Regions from separate parts of the Sphaerisporangium sp. NPDC051011 genome, predicted to be linked through region 2. Evidence: riboswitches for the same ligand, from Rfam matches in the RefSeq annotation. Region 2 holds a riboswitch; the other holds the start of a gene.

Region 1 (7,634 bases), on a different contig from region 2:
TCGTGGAGGTCCACGACCTGCACATCTGGGAGGTCACCTCCGGCTACGCCGCGCTGTCGGCGCACATCCTGGTCGAGCCGGGGGCCGACTGCCACGGCGTGCGGGTGGCCGCCGAGCGGCTGGTCCACGACCAGTACGGCATCGGCCACACGGCGCTCCAGGTGGACCACGCGACGCCCGAGCTGCTCACCATCGGCCGCGACCGCGCCCACTGCGCCGACCCCCACGGGCCCACGCACCACGGCGGCTTCACCACGCCGGCGGACGGCACCTGACGTACTGCGTGACCATCAGCGAAATGGCGGGTGGAACCGACCCGCCATGTTGGCAGATTTCTCCTTCCGCGATGAAATAGTGGACATTTACTATTAATTTCCGTCAAGCTTATGCGGGTCCAGTGCGGCGTACCCCGGCGAGGAAAGGCGGACCATGACCGACGCACGCCACCCGTTAGAAGCGGATGAACCCGCCTTTTATCTCACGCACAGCGTTTTCAGCGACCCCGGCGACCTGACCAGGCTGGACGGAATCCCCACCGCGCCCGCCGAACTGGCGCGGCTGGTCCGCGACCTTCTCGTGAACCGGGAAGAATGCCCGCTTTTCGGCTTCACGCTGCCGGAACACCGCAAGAACGAGGCCGAGACGCGCTACGTCTCCGCGATCCTGCGGATCGTCACCGAAATGGACGACCGGCCGCTCACGGTCGCCCGCGCACCCGGAAAACGGTTCGCCGGAACGTGCCGCGACTTCGCGCTCGTCCTGTGCTCCCTGCTGCGCAGCACCGGCACGCCCGCGCGCATCCGCTGCGGATTCGCGACGTATTTCATCCCCGGGCGCAACGAGGACCACTGGGTCACCGAATACTGGGATCGCGACAAGGGCTGGACGCTGATCGACGCCCAGCTCCCCACGCCGCGGATCATGGAGGAGTTCAAGATCTCCTTCGACCCGATGGACGTGCCGCGCGACCGCTTCCTGGTCGCGGGCGACGCCTGGCGGGCCTGCCGCCAGGAGGGAGCCGACCCCGCGACGTTCGGCGTGTCGCTCATCGACGTGAGCGGTCTCGACTTCGTCCAGGGCAACGTCGTGCGCGACCTGGCGGCGCTGAACAAGGTCGAGGTCCTGCCCTGGGACGGCTGGAACCTGTCCGAGCGGGTCCACCTCGACGAGACCGACGCCCGGCTGCTCGACGACGTGGCCGAGGCCGAGAGCCGTGGCGGGCCGTTCTCGCGCCTGCGGCACCTGTTCCTCGGCAACCCCGGCCTGCGCACGCCACGGACGATCACGTCCTACACCACCTACTCGGGCATCCGGACCGTCGACATCGGCGTGTGAACCGGGAGGCGCCCGCCACCTCACCCACGCAGGCGCGCGTTCCAGGGATGGTCGCCGCCGTAGGCCAGGGCCGCAGGCCGCTCGGCGGGTCGTCTCAGGCGGGGTCGGGGCCGGCCTCGATGTCGCCCTCCACCTTGAGGTAGACCTCCTGGAGGTCGCGCAGGACGTCCGGATCGGGGTGCTCCCACATGCCCCGCGACGCCGCCTCCAGCAGCCGTTCGGCGATGCCGTGCAGGGCCCACGGGTTGGACTCGGCGAGGAAACGCCGGTTCTCCGGGTCCAGCACGTACGTCGCCGCGAGCTTGTCGTACATCCAGTCGGCGACCACGCCCGTCGTCGCGTCGTACCCGAACAGGTAGTCGACCGTGGCCGCGAGCTCGAACGCCCCCTTGTACCCGTGCCGCCGCATCGCCGCGACCCAGCGCGGGTTGACCACACGGGCGCGGAACACCCGGGAGGTCTCCTCCGAGAGGGTGCGGGTGCGCACGGCGTCCGGGCGGGTGCTGTCGCCGACGTACGCGGCCGGCGCGCGGCCGGTCAGCGCGCGGACGGTGGCGATCATGCCGCCGTGGTACTGGAAGTAGTCGTCGGAGTCGGCGATGTCGTGCTCGCGCGTGTCGACGTTCTTGGCCGCCACCGCGATGCGCCGGTAGGCCGCCTCCATGTCCCCGCGCGCCGGCACTCCGTCCATGTCCCTGCCGTACGCGAACCCGCCCCACACGGCGTACACCTCGGCCAGGTCGGCGTCGTCGCGCCAGTTGCGGCTGTCGATCAGCGGCAGCAGCCCCGCGCCGTACGCGCCCGGGCGCGAGCCGAAGACGCGGGTGGTGGCCCGCCGCTCGTCCCCGTGATCCCGCGTGTCGGCGAGGACGTGCGCGCGGACATAGTTCTCGTCCTCCGGCTCGTCCAGAGACGCGACCAGGCGGACGGCGTCGTCCAGCATCACCACGACATGCGGGAACGCGTCGCGGAAGAACCCGCTGATGCGGACCGTGACGTCCACCCGGGGGCGGCCCAGCTCGGCCGGGCTCATCGGTTCCAGTCCGGTCACCCGCCGCGACGCCTCGTCCCACACCGGGCGGACGCCGAGCAGCGCCAGCACCTCGGCCACGTCGTCGCCCGCCGTGCGCATGGCGCTGGTGCCCCAGATCGACAGACCGACCGAACGGGGCCACTCACCGGTGTCGGCGCGGTAGCGGGCGAGCAGCGAGTCGGCCATGGCCTGCCCGGTCTCCCAGGCGAGACGGCTCGGCACCGCCTTCGGGTCCACCGAGTAGAAGTTCCGCCCGGTCGGCAGCACGTTGATCAGACCACGCAGCGGCGACCCGCTGGGCCCCGCCGGCACGTACCCCCCGTCCAGGGCGTGCAGCACGGCGTCGATCTCGTCGGACGTCCGCGCCAGCCGGGGCACGACCTCCGTCGCCGCGAACTCCAGAACCCGCACCACCTGGCCCGCGTCCCCGGCCGAGCCGTCCAGGACGGCCGCGCACACCTCGGCCACCGCGCCCGGATCCCAGGCGCGCTCCTCCATGCCCTCGACCAGGGCCTCCGCCAGCGCCTCGGCCTCGTCCACGCCCGCGCGGCCGGCGGTGCCGTCCTCGGACAGGCCGAGCGCCTCCCTCAGGCCGGGAAGCGCGGCGTTGCCCGCCCACATCTGCCGGGCGCGCAGCATGGCCAGCACGAGATCCACCCGGACGCGGCCCTGCGGCGCCTCGCCGAGGACGTGCAGCCCGTCGCGGATCTGCACGTCCTTCACCTCGCACAGCCAGCCGTCGACGTGCAGCAGGAAGTCGTCGAACTCCGCGTCGTGCGGACGGTCGGCCACCCCGAGGTCGTGGTCCAGCCGCGCGGCCTGGATCAGCGTCCAGATCTGGGCGCGGATCGCGGGCAGCTTCGCCGGATCCATCGCCGCGATCGAGGCGTGCTCGTCCAGGAGCTGCTCCAGCCGCGCCATGTCGCCGTAGCTGTCCGCGCGGGCCATCGGCGGCACGAGGTGGTCGACCAGGGTGGCGTGCGCGCGCCGCTTGGCCTGCGTGCCCTCGCCCGGGTCGTTGACCAGGAACGGGTAGACGAGCGGCAGGTCGCCGAGCGCCGCGTCCGTGCCGCAGGACGCCGACATCCCCGCCGACTTGCCCGGCAGCCACTCCAGGTTGCCGTGCTTGCCGACGTGGACGACCGCGTGCGCGCCGAAGCCGTCCGCCAGCCAGCGGTACGCGGCCAGGTAGTGGTGGCTCGGCGGCAGGTCGGGGTCGTGGTAGATCGCGATCGGGTTCTCGCCGAACCCGCGCGGCGGCTGCACCATGACCACGAGGTTCCCGGCGCGCAGCGCGGCCAGCACGATCTCGCCGTCCGGGTCGCGGGAGCGGTCGACGAACAACTCGCCCGGCGGCGGGCCCCAGTGGCGCTCCATGCCTTCCCGCAGGTCCCCGGGCAGGGTGGCGTACCACTCGCGGTAGCGGGCGGCCGAGATGCGGACCGGGTTGCCCTCCAACTGCGCCTCGGTCAGCCAGTCCTGGTCCTGGCCGCCGGCGGCGATGAGCGCGTGGATCAGCGCGTCGCCGTCCTGCCGGTCGACGCCCGGGATCTCCCCGCCTGTACCTATGTCGTACCCCCGGTCGCGCATCGCCGCCAGCAGGCGCACCACGCTCGCGGGCGTGTCGAGGCCCACGGCGTTGCCGATGCGGGCGTGCTTGGTGGGGTACGCCGACAGCATCACGGCGATCCGCCGGTCGGCGGGCGGCACGTGCCGCAGCGCCGCGTGCCGGACCGCGATGCCCGCGACCCGCGCCGCGCGCTCGGGGTCCGCCACGTACACCGGGAGCCCGTCGGCGTCGACCTCCTTGAACGAGAACGGGACCGTGATGATGCGCCCGTCGAACTCCGGGATCGCCACCTGCGAGGCCGCGTCCAGCGGAGACAGCCCGTCGTCGCTGCTCTCCCACGTCTCGCGGTCCCCCGTGAGGCACAGGCCCTGCAGGATCGGCACGTCCAGCCGTGCCAGCGCCCCCACGTCCCACGCCTCGTCGTCGCCGCCCGCCGACGCCGTGGCGGGACGGGTGCCGCCCGCGGCCAGCACGGTGACGACCAGCGCGTCCACCTGGCCGAGCACATCCATAAGCGCGGGTTCGGCCGTGCGCAGCGACGCGCAGTACACCGGCAACGCCCGGCCGCCCGCGTCCTCGATGGCGTCGCACAGCACCTGGACGAACCGGGTGTTCCCCGCCACGTGGTGCGCGCGGTAGTACAACACCCCGACGACGGGCCGCACGGCCACCCCGGCCTCCACGGGCCGGGCGTCCGGACGGTCCAGGATGCCCCAGTTCGGGGTCGGCGCGGGCGGCGCGAAGCCGTGGCCGGTCAGCAGGACCGTGTCGGACAGGAAGCGGTGCAGCTCGGCCAGGTTCGCCGACCCCCCGTGGGCGAGGTACGCGTGCGCCTCGGCGCACACCCCGCCCGGGACGGTGGACAGCTCCATCAACTCGGCGTCCGGAGCCTGCTCACCACCCAGCACGACCACCGGCAGCGGGCCCGCCAGTACGGCGTCCAGCCCTTCCTCCCAGACCCGCCGCCCGCCGAGCAGACGGACGACGACCAGCCCGGCGTCCTCCAGCAGGGCGGGAACGTCGGCGGCGGCGAGCCTCGCGGGGTTGCCCAGACGGTACGGCAGGCCGCTCGCGCGTGCGCTGAGCAGGTCGGTGTCGGAGGTCGACAGCAGCAGAACAGGGAGAACTGGCAGATCGCGCACGGCACGTCCTCACTCGGGATCCGCGCCCCGGGTAGTAGGTCCACACGGCCTGGAGTCTCCTGGCTCCCGGATCGACGCTCACCCCGGCCTTCCCGCCCGTTGCCGGGCCGTGGCCTGTGGTGGGGTTGACTCCCCGGTGACAGTGGCGGGACCGCGCCGGAATCACACCGGCTTCCTCCGTATTGCCGTCGCCTCTATGAGACCACGCCCCCCGCCGGAATGCGACCCCGCCCACCCCGTCCGCGCCGGGTGCGAGGAGCCGGCCCGGAGGACCGCGGCGGTTTCACGACGGATGGCGGGTTACGATCCTCGACGTGGCAGATGCGGAGTTCGGGGAGCGGTCCCGGGCGGACGCCTGCCCCGGGGCGTTGCAGACGCATCCGGCGGCGGACGGAGCCGTCGCCCGGGTCCGGGTGCCCGGGGGGCTGCTCACCGGGGAGCGGCTCGCGGAACTCGGCGCGGCCTGCGCGGCGCTCGGTTCGGGGGTCGTCGAGCTGACCTCACGGGCGAACGTGCAGGTGCGCGGGCTGGACGGGCCGGGCGCGGAGCTGTTCGCCGAAAGGATGGCCGCCATCGGGCTTCTGCCGTCGGCCACGCACGAACGCGTGCGCAACATCCTGGCGTCCCCCTTGGCCGGGCTGGACGGTCGCGGGCTGATCGAGGTGGCGCCGCTGGTCCGCGAGCTGGACGAGGCCCTCGTCTCGCACCCGGCCCTGGCGGACCTGCCCGGCCGGTTCCTGTTCGCCGTGGACGACGGACGGGGCGACGTCGCGCTCCCCGCCGCAGACGTCGCCTACCTCCCCCTTCCCTCCGCCGCGCACCTCCCCCGTCCGGCCACCGAAAGCACACGGCCACCCGCCGCGGACGTCCGGGGGGCGTTGCTGCTGGCCGGGCGGGACACGGGACTGCGCGCCGCGCCCTCCGACGTCGTCCCCCTGATGATCGCCGCGGGCGAGGCGTTCCTGGCCGAACGCGCCGCCCAGGGCTCGGCCGCGTGGCGCGTCGCCGAGCTGGCCGACGGCCCCGCGAACATCACCGCCCGTGTGTCCGCACGGGCGCCGGGAGCCGGCCGCGTGGCCGGCCCCGGATCGGCGGACGGGCCCGCGTCACCGCCCCTCCAGGAGCAGTCCGGACGGCCGTCCGGTGGACTCGGCGGCAGCCGGCCCGCCCCGTCCATCGGTCTGGGCGATCGGCCCGCGCCCCGGCTGGGGCCCCTCGCCCAGACCGATGGACGGGTGGCGCTCGTCGTCATGCCGCCGCTCGGACGGTTGACGGCCGCGCAGGCGTCCGTGCTGGCCGAGGCGGCGCGGGCGGGCGCGGGTGAGGTACGGCTCACTCCCTGGCGGAGCGTGATCGTCCCGGGTATGAGGCCGGAAACCGCCGAATCGTGGCTCGCGAGGCTGGGCGAGGCCGGTCTGGTCACCGACCCGGCCTCTCCGTGGACCGGGGTCACGTCCTGCACGGGACGTCCGGGCTGCGCCAAGTCCCTGGCCGACGTCCAGGCCGACGCCACCCACGCGACCGGCCGGTCCGGCACCGGGCGCGCGACGGTTCAGGCGGCCACGGCGGACGTCAACGGCGAGACCCCGGGACGGAGGTTGCCCGTGCACTGGGCGGGGTGCGAGCGTCAATGCGGGCGCCCCCGAGGGCCGGCCGTGCTCGTGGTCGCGACCGGGGACGGCTACCGCGTCGAATCCGACGGCGAAAGCATGCGCCACCTGGGCATCGCGGAGACCGCGGCCGCAGTGGCGACGGCCAGGGCCGCACACCATGCCCACTGAGCCCGCTGAGCGCTGCTCACCCCGCGCGGCCGACGATGGTGCCCGCGCGGTCGATGACGACGACGTCGACCTCGACGGGGGCGCCGCGCAGCACTCCAAGGGCGGTGGTGCGGGCTCCGGTGGCGACCAGGTCTCCGAGCGGCAGGCCCGCCTCCTGGCAGATGGTGAGCGCCTGGAGGGCGGTGTTCGCGCGCAGGACGCGTGCGGCGAGGTCCTCGTCCCCGCCCGCGTCGCGCACCATCGCGGCGAGGGCGTCCGTACTGACCTGGGAGCGGCCCGAGTGCAGGTCGAGATGCCCGTCGGCGAGCTTGGACAGCTTGCCGATGCCACCGGCCACCGTAAGCCGGGGCACGGGATGCCGCCGCAGGTACTTCAGGACGGCCCCGGCGAAGTCGCCCATGTCGAGCAGCGCGTCCTCCGGCAGGCCATACAGCTCGGTCGCGACCTTCTCCGACGTGCTGCCGGTGCAGGCGGCGACGTGGACGTGCCCGGCGGCGCGGGCGACGTCGATGCCGCGCCGGATGCTGTCGATCCACGCCGAGCAGGAGTACGGCACCACGATGCCGGTCGTGCCGAGGATGGACAGGCCGCCCAGGATGCCCAGCCGGGGGTTCCAGGTGCGCCGCGCGAGCTCTTCACCGTTCTCGACCGATATCTCCACGACCACGTCGCCCTCATCGCGGTACGCGGCGGCGACCCGGGCGATGTGGTCGCGGATCATCTGACGGGGGACCGGGTTGATGGCCGGTTCTCCCACGGCCAGCGGCAGCCCC
Region 2 (7,634 bases):
CTACCAGCTGAAGACGGCCGGCAAGGCGGTGCTGATCCAGTTCAGCGGTGACGTGTCGGACGTCGCGGCGTACAGCGTCGAGCTGCCGGCGTTGCGGGACAACATCGTGAACGTGTCGGCCAAGGGTGCGGTCATCGACCAGAAGGCCGGTACGGTCCGGGTTCCGGCCAGCACCAAGAACCTGACGATCGTCCTGCGGCACACCGTCTAGCAGAGCCGACGACGGCCCCGGACCCGACGGTCCGGGGCCGTCTGCCGTTACTGGGCGGCCTTGGTGAAACTCGGTGGTGTACGTCTTGCCGAGGTCGATCTTCGACTTGTTCGCCTTGACCGTGTCGCTGAAGGTACCGAGCACGTCGAGCACCGTCTCGGGGCCGCGTGCAGGCGCGGGCTGGCCACGAATTGTCCGAACGGCCGCTCGCCGGTCAGGTCCGAGGCCCACACCACCCCGCCGGGTCGTCCGGCGACAGCCCGATCCGCTGCCACAGCAGCGCCCGGGCCGCGTCGCCGACCTCGCGCGGCACGACCGCCTCCACCTTGGCGAACCCGTCCGTCACGAAGCGATCGATATCGATGACCTGCATACTGGGAACGTTATCGGCGCCGTCCACCGGATTTTCCGGCACGCCGGGCGGTCGACGTGCCGAGCGATCAGCGGGCTGCGGCGGACCGGGCGCGGAACAGCCCGACGGCTCTGGTGCCGATCCGGAACGACGCCTGCGCACGCGGTCCGTCGTCCAACCGCAGCCGGCGGCCGCGGACCGCGACGGCGATCACGGCCTCCTCGGGCAGCACCGCCCCCAACGCCCGCAGCATGCCCGCGACCCCGGACTCGCCGTCGGGGCCACGCCAGGCGGTCTGCTCCCCGTAGGGGGCGTCGGTGACCACCAGGCCGGGACGGCGGCCGTCCAGCACCCGGCAAAGCTGGTCGGGGTCGAACACGTCGGCCTGGCGCACGGCGTGCGGCACCTGGCCGCCCTCGGTCGGCAGTCCGCGTGCGAGCCGGCGGGCCGCACGCGCCGCCGCGGCATAGGAGGGCTTGTCCAGGCGTCCGGCGCGCTCGTCAAGATCGGCGGCCCGAGAACAACCCGGCGCGGCTCAGGAGGCCGAGGTTCTGTTCCGCCAGACGCAACGCCTCGGGTTCGATGTCGGAGGCGAGCACTCCGGTGATCTGCCGGGGGTGCAGCAGCCCGAGGACGGTCAGCAAGTAACCGCTGCCGCAGCACGGGTCCCACACCAGGGCCGCACTCTTCCCGTGTAGCGCCAAGGCGCGCTGGAACATCTCGCTGGCCAGCCGCACCGGGAAAGCGGGAAACCCGGGTGCCGAATGCAGCACCCCGCCGCTGGCCGGATCCTCGTGGTTCTCCCGGACGACCGCGTAACGGTAGGCCACTGGCTCCCCTAAGACCGGCGGCCACGCTGGCGGGCGGCCTCGTACAGCGCCACCGTGGCGGCGCATGCGGCGTTCAGCGAACTGGCCGCGCCACCGATCGGGATCTGTGCCATGACGTCGCAGCCCTCCCGCCAGCCCGCGCTCAGCCCGGAGGTCTCGTTCCCGATCACCAGCAGTGTGGGGCCGGTCAGGTCGACCTCGGCGATGTCGGCGGCACCGTTCTCGTCGGTGCCGACCACGCTCAGCCGATGACCGGCCGCCCGCTCCCGGTGCACCCACTCCAGCACCTCGCGGTGCGAGGGGACGCGGACCACCGGCACCGCCAGCAGCGACCCGGTGGAGGCGCGCACCGCCTTGGGATCGTACGGATCAGCGGCATGCCCGGTGACGATCAGCCCCCCGCCGCCGAACGCATCGACCGAACGCACCAACGTGCCGATGTTGCCCGGCCCGGTCGGCCGGTCAAAGACCACTCCCACGAATGACGGCACCACCGCGATCCGCGACAGATCATCGGTCGGCAGCGCCACCACCGCCACCAGTTCGGGGACCTCCTGCTCCTTGCCGCTCAGCTGGCGCAGCAACTCGGGCGCCATCGCCACCCGGTCGGCCCCGGCCCGCTCCAGCATCCCGGCCGCCCACCGCGACAACGGCCGCTCAGCGTCATAAATCAGCGCCCGCACCGGCCAGCCGCGCTCCACCGCCAGACTGATCGGCCGGACGCCCTGCACCAGAAACTCCCCCGCCCGCTGCCGCCTGTTCCGGTTCCGCGACAGCGCCTCCCACTGCTGAAACTGCGCGTTGGGCCGCGAAACCCGCAGCACACCCCCCACCCGGCGCCCCAATCTTCGTCTTCCACCAGCAAACGCCCAGTTTCCCACACCACGACCTAGTGGCTGATTCCATTTCTCGGAAAGCAGTCCCGGAGGTCGCGCGCCACACTTCCCCTTAAACTCCATTTGCCCGCTTTGGTGCTACTCGCAGCTACGGCATCGAACGCACATAACAGATCAGCAGCCTGACGGCCGTCCATCGGATCCTTCCCGCCCGTGACCGCAGCCGGAGGGTGGACCAGTACGTAATGAGGGCTGACGCCTGTGACGCGCTTGGGTGGGCGGAAGGCTGTGGAATGGTCCCCGTCCGCATCGAGTGATCGCATCCATTCGGCGAGTCAACCGGCCGCGCGGCTCGCACGGTGCCGGCGTACCGCGTCGCGGTTGGCGCACCGCTGGGAGCAGTAGCGCTGCCGCCCGGTACGGGAGGTGTCGGCGAAGATCGTGGCGCATTCGTTCACGGCGCATCGCCGGAGGCGGTGCATGCCCCGCCCCACCAGGTGCAGCGCGGTACCCACGGAGATGAGTGCGAACAGCACCGAGCCGAGCGTCTGCCGATCGTCGCGGTAGTGGAGGTGCCAGCCGCTACCCGCGTGGTCGGTCAGCCGTGGGTAGGCCGCGGACTCCGCCAGCATTCGGTTGACCAGTCCGGCACGCTCGTGCTCGTCGGTGGCGTCGACGACCTTCTCCCACGCGTCCAGTACGGCATGGACACGATCCAGGTCCTGCGCCGTGACCGGGTGCTCCAGCACGAGCCCGGCCGCGCGACAGCGCTCCGCGAGTTCCCCGGCGGTCTCCGGTCGCCGGTTGGCCAGGGCCGCGGCCAGGTTCACGGCATCCTCGCCGTAAGGGTTGAGGTGCACAAGACCATTACATCAGTCTGGTCGCCATGACACACCACACCGATGTACGGCAGGCGTCGGAGGACGACGTCGCGGAACTTGTCCGCCTGCGGGCGTTGCTGTTCGAGGACCTCGGCGGCGATTTCTTCAACCCCTCCTCAGCAGAAAACGGCTGGCGGGACGCCCTTGCCACGGTTCTGAAGCAAAAGCTGATGGAGGAGGATGCGCGGATCCTGGTCGTGGACGGCGACGACGGCCTTGCCGCCTGCGGTATCGGCACCATAGAGCAGTGGTTCCCGGGTCCGCACTCGCGGAACGGCCGGATCGGACACGTGATCGGCGTGGTCACCGATCCGGCGTATCGACGGCGCGGCCTCAGTCGCGCGATCATGCGGGGCCTTCTCGACTGGTTCCGGGAACGGCAGGCCGTCCGAGTGGACCTGTACGCCTCGCGCGAGGGCGAACCGCTCTACCGCGAGCTCGGCTTCATCGACCACCCTGATCCCGCGCTGTGCTGGCGTCCGTGACGAATTCCCGGCGCACCGAGCGATCGGCCGGCCGAGCCTGCCGTGACCAGCCCCGCGACGCGTCGTCCGAGGCGGGAACCGGATGAGCGATGGCGGACTCACGCAGCGCAGGTGGCGATACCGGTGGGTCGTCCTCGGCGTCGCCACCTTCACCCAGGCCGCCTCCGGCTTCTTCGTACAAGGCATCGGGGCGATGGGCATCCACCTGCAACGCGACCTGAGCCTGAGCACGACTCAGCTGGGTCTCTTGCTCTCAGCGGCCCAACTGGTCCCCCTGGCCGGGTTGCTGGTGGCCGGGGAACTACTGGACCGCTACAGCGAGCGTTGGGTCGTCGGCATCGGCGCCAGTGTCATCGCCGTGAGCCTGGGTGTGGGAAGCCTGGCTCCGGGATACATATCGGTACTAATCGTCCTGCTGATCGTCGGCGCAGGATACAGCCCCGTTCAGCCCGGCGGCAGCAAATCTGTGGCGTCCTGGTTTGACTCGTCCCAGCGAGGATTGGCGATGGGGATCCGCCAGGCAGGGCTGCCGCTGGGCGGCGTACTCGCCGCGGCCGCGCTACCCTCCCTCGCCGTTTCTCTCGGCTGGCGAGCTACGCTCATGGCCGGCGCGCTCGTCGCGCTGCTGGGCGCCGTCGTCTTCATGTGCTTCTACCGCAGCCCGCCTACCCGAAGCGCTCCACGAGACGATGGTCCCCACGACACCGGGCCGCAGGCTTCGCTCAGGTCGCCGCTCGGCGCACGGCTACGGCTGCTGCGTGAACCATCCATGATGAGGATCATCCTGTCCGGGATGAGCCTGGTCTCTGTGCACAGCGGGGTAGGCGTCCTGACCGTGCTCCACCTCCACGAGGTCGCCTCTGTCGGAGCAGGCCAGGCGGCCCTGGTCCTCGTGGCGACCCAAGGGGCAGGCGTCGCCGGCCGCATCTGTCTGGCAGCTTGGAGCGATCGCAGCAGGTCGGGACGTTACGCCTGGGTCGTGAGCTGTATGGTCGCCGTAACGATGGGGATGACGGCGCTGACGACTCCCCTGGGCCGGTCGCCTGCGGCGGCCTGCCTGTTGTTCATCTGGCTCGGATTCTTCGGGATCGGCTGGTACGGCCCTTGGGTCGCCTATCTGGCCGAATCGGCACCTCCGGGCAGGACGGGATTCGCCCTCGGCTCGGCCATGGCCGTCAACCAGGTCGCCGTCGTCTCGGCGCCGCCGGCTCTCGGCCTGCTCAAGGACCTGACCGGCGGCTTCACACCAGCCTGGGGCCTGCTCTCCGCGATGACCGCTGTCGCTCTGATGGTCACGGCCCGCGTCGGATGTCATCATCGACCAGACGCCTCCCGGCACCGGACGACCACCCTCTAGGCATCTGACGGCTCCGAGCGAAGGCGCCGGATCAGGTAGGTGTCCATGATCCATCCCTTGCGGTGGCGGGCCTCGTCGCGGAGTTCGCGGATGCGGCCGGCGACCTCGGCGACCGGTCCGTCCACGAGGATCTCGTCGGGGGTGCCCAGGTAGGCGCCCCAGTAGATGTGGAAGTCGCCGTCGAGGCCGTCGAAGGCGCCGTGGGCGTCCAGCATGACGACGACGTCATCGGCGGTGGGCCCGTCCTCGGCCAGGCGGCGGCCGGTGGTGACGTGCACCGGCCGGCCGACCCGGGTCAGACTCACGCGGTGGCGCGCGGCCAGCGCGGACACGCTGCTGATCCCCGGGACGACCTCGTAGGTGAAGCGGGTGTCCCCACGGTCGAGGATCTCCTCGACGACGGCCAGCGTGCTGTCGTACAGGCCGGGGTCCCCCCAGACCAGGAACGCCCCGGTCTGCCCGTCGGCCAGCTCGTCCCGGACGAGCCGCTCGCAGATCCGCGCCCGGCGGGCCCGCCAGTCCTCGACGGCCGCGCCGTAGGCGGCGGCGGTGCGGTCGCGCTCGGGGTCGCCGGCCTCGACCACGCGGTACGGGTGCCGGGCGTGCGCGCCGATGAGGTCCCGCCGCAGGTCGGCCAGGTCGTGCGTGACCTCGCCCTTGTCCAGGAGGAAGAATACGTCGGCGCGGGCCATGGCCTTGACCGCCTGGATGGTGAGGTGGTCGGGGTCACCGGCGCCGATGCCGATGATGAGGATGTGCTTCACCCGCACGAGTCTGCCTCCTTCCCTCATCGAGTCGCGGAGCACCCCGGCCCACCCCTAGATGCCCAGGCGTCCGGTGCGGGGGCACTCGCCCCGAGCCGCCGACGCCCCCTAGACTCGCTGGAGCAGTCGGTTCGCCCTGCCCGCCAGGCAGGCGCGTCGCAAGAGGGAACCCGGTGTGAGTCCGGGACTGCCCCGCAGCGGTGAGTGGGAACGACCGCCGTCACACGCACTGGATCCGATCGAGAGGATCTGGGAAGCGACGGCCAGTAGGCACGAGATGGGCGCCCACGAGTCCGAAGACCTGCCACTGCCCGCGCGCGACCGCGCGCGGTGACCGTTCGACGGCCTCGTGGGAGGGCCGGCGGGACGACTGCGGGCGTGTGCCCGTCCGGTCTGCCACGCCTTCGCCCGGGGATCCGCCGAGGTCTCCCGTGACTCGCGAAGGAGAGTTTCATGGCCGAGAGTTCCACAGCGCCCGCCGAGGTGCCCACGGCGCTGGCCACCGTGTACGGCTACCCGCGCCAGGGCCCGGATCGTGAACTGAAGAGGGCCGTCGAGGGCTACTGGGCCGGTCGTCTCACCGCTGATGAGCTGCGGACCGTCGCCGCCGGGCTGCGCGCCGGCGTGTGGCGCGGTCTCGCCGAGGCCGGGCTGGACGAGGTGCCCACCGGAGATTTCTCCCTCTACGACCACGTCCTGGACACCACGGTCATGGTGGGGGCGATTCCGCCGCGGCATCGCCCCGTCGTCGACGCCGACCCGCTCGACGGGTATTTCGCGATGGCGCGGGGCACCCGGGACGTCGCTCCGCTGGAGATGACCAAGTGGTTCGACACCAACTACCACTACCTGGTCCCCGAGCTCGGCCCGGACACCGTCTTCACGGCCGATCCGTCCAAGCCGGTGGGCGAACTGCGCGAGGCCCTGGCGCTCGGGCACAATCCCCGGCCCGTCCTGGTCGGCCCGGTGACCTACCTGCTGCTGGCCAAGCCGGCGCCAGACGCCGCGCCGGACTTCGACCCGCTCACCCTGCTCGACCGGCTGCTGCCCGTGTACGCCGAGGTGCTCGCGGCGCTGCGCGAGGCGGGCGCCCGCTGGGTCCAGCTCGACGAGCCCGCCCTGGTCCAGGAGCAGCCGGAGGCGGTCCTGGAAGCGGTCACCGGCGCCTACCGGACGCTCGGCGCCCTAACCGATGCCGAGCGGCCGAAGATCCTGGTCGCCACCTACTTCGACCGCCTCGGCGAGGCGCTGCCGGTGCTGGCCAGGTCGCCGATCGAGGGCCTCGGGCTCGACTTCACCGGCCCGGCCGCCGCCAACCTCGGCGACCTGGCCGCGGCCGGGGGCCTGCTGGGCAAGCGGCTGGTCGCCGGCGTCGTGGACGGCCGCAACATCTGGACCAACGATCTTGAGAGGTCGCTGTCCACCCTGGCGACCCTCTTCGGGCTGGCGGCGCGGGTCGACGTCGTCGGCTCCTGCTCGTTCCTGCACGTCCCGCTGGACACCGCCGGCGAGACCGACATCAGCCCCGAGGTCCTGCCCTGGCTGGCGTTCGCCCGGCAGAAGGTCCGCGAGCTCGTCGTCCTGGCCCGTGGCCTGAACCGCGGCACCCGCGCCATCGCCGTCGACCTGGCCGACAACCGGGAGGCGCTGCGGTCCCGGGCGACCTCGGCCCTCACCCGCGACCCAGCCGTCCGCGCACGCGCCGGCGCCGTGACCGCGGAGCACGCCAGGCGCGCGCAGCCCTACGCCGAGCGGGCCCGGGCGCAACGCGACCGGCTCGGCCTGCCGCTCGTCCCCACGACGACGATCGGTTCGTTCCCTCAGACCGGCGAGTTGCGCGCCGCCCGCGCCGACCTGCGCGCCGGGCGGATCGGCCAGGACGCCTACGACGCGCGCATGGAGGCCGAGATCCGCGAGG

Evidence for each region. Region 2 has a riboswitch for cobalamin ahead of metE (5-methyltetrahydropteroyltriglutamate--homocysteine S-methyltransferase). Riboswitches for the same ligand answer to the same signal wherever they lie in the genome.
Region 1: another riboswitch for cobalamin. It lies ahead of cobN (cobaltochelatase subunit CobN); the one in region 2 lies ahead of metE (5-methyltetrahydropteroyltriglutamate--homocysteine S-methyltransferase).

Annotation. Positions count from the first base shown of each region.
Region 1 covers NZ_JBFAGG010000002.1:655,543-663,176, reverse strand. The annotation lists gene AB0H21_RS07150 (cation diffusion facilitator family transporter) at 1-275, shown strand, start outside; gene AB0H21_RS07145 (transglutaminase-like domain-containing protein) at 430-1,335, shown strand; gene cobN (cobaltochelatase subunit CobN) at 1,430-5,071, opposite strand; cobalamin riboswitch at 5,133-5,258, opposite strand; gene cobG (precorrin-3B synthase) at 5,395-6,861, shown strand; gene AB0H21_RS07130 (cobalt-precorrin-5B (C(1))-methyltransferase) at 6,878-7,634, opposite strand, start outside.
Region 2 covers NZ_JBFAGG010000027.1:35,250-42,883, reverse strand. The annotation lists gene AB0H21_RS38730 (hypothetical protein) at 1-211, shown strand, start outside; gene AB0H21_RS38725 (hypothetical protein) at 426-584, opposite strand; gene AB0H21_RS38720 (hypothetical protein) at 652-1,047, opposite strand; gene AB0H21_RS38715 (hypothetical protein) at 1,064-1,393, opposite strand; gene AB0H21_RS38710 (TrmH family RNA methyltransferase) at 1,402-2,226, opposite strand; gene AB0H21_RS38705 (CGNR zinc finger domain-containing protein) at 2,565-3,089, opposite strand; gene AB0H21_RS38700 (GNAT family N-acetyltransferase) at 3,116-3,595, shown strand; gene AB0H21_RS38695 (MFS transporter) at 3,678-4,952, shown strand; gene cobF (precorrin-6A synthase (deacetylating)) at 4,949-5,722, opposite strand; cobalamin riboswitch at 5,877-6,019, shown strand; gene metE (5-methyltetrahydropteroyltriglutamate--homocysteine S-methyltransferase) at 6,170-7,634, shown strand, end outside.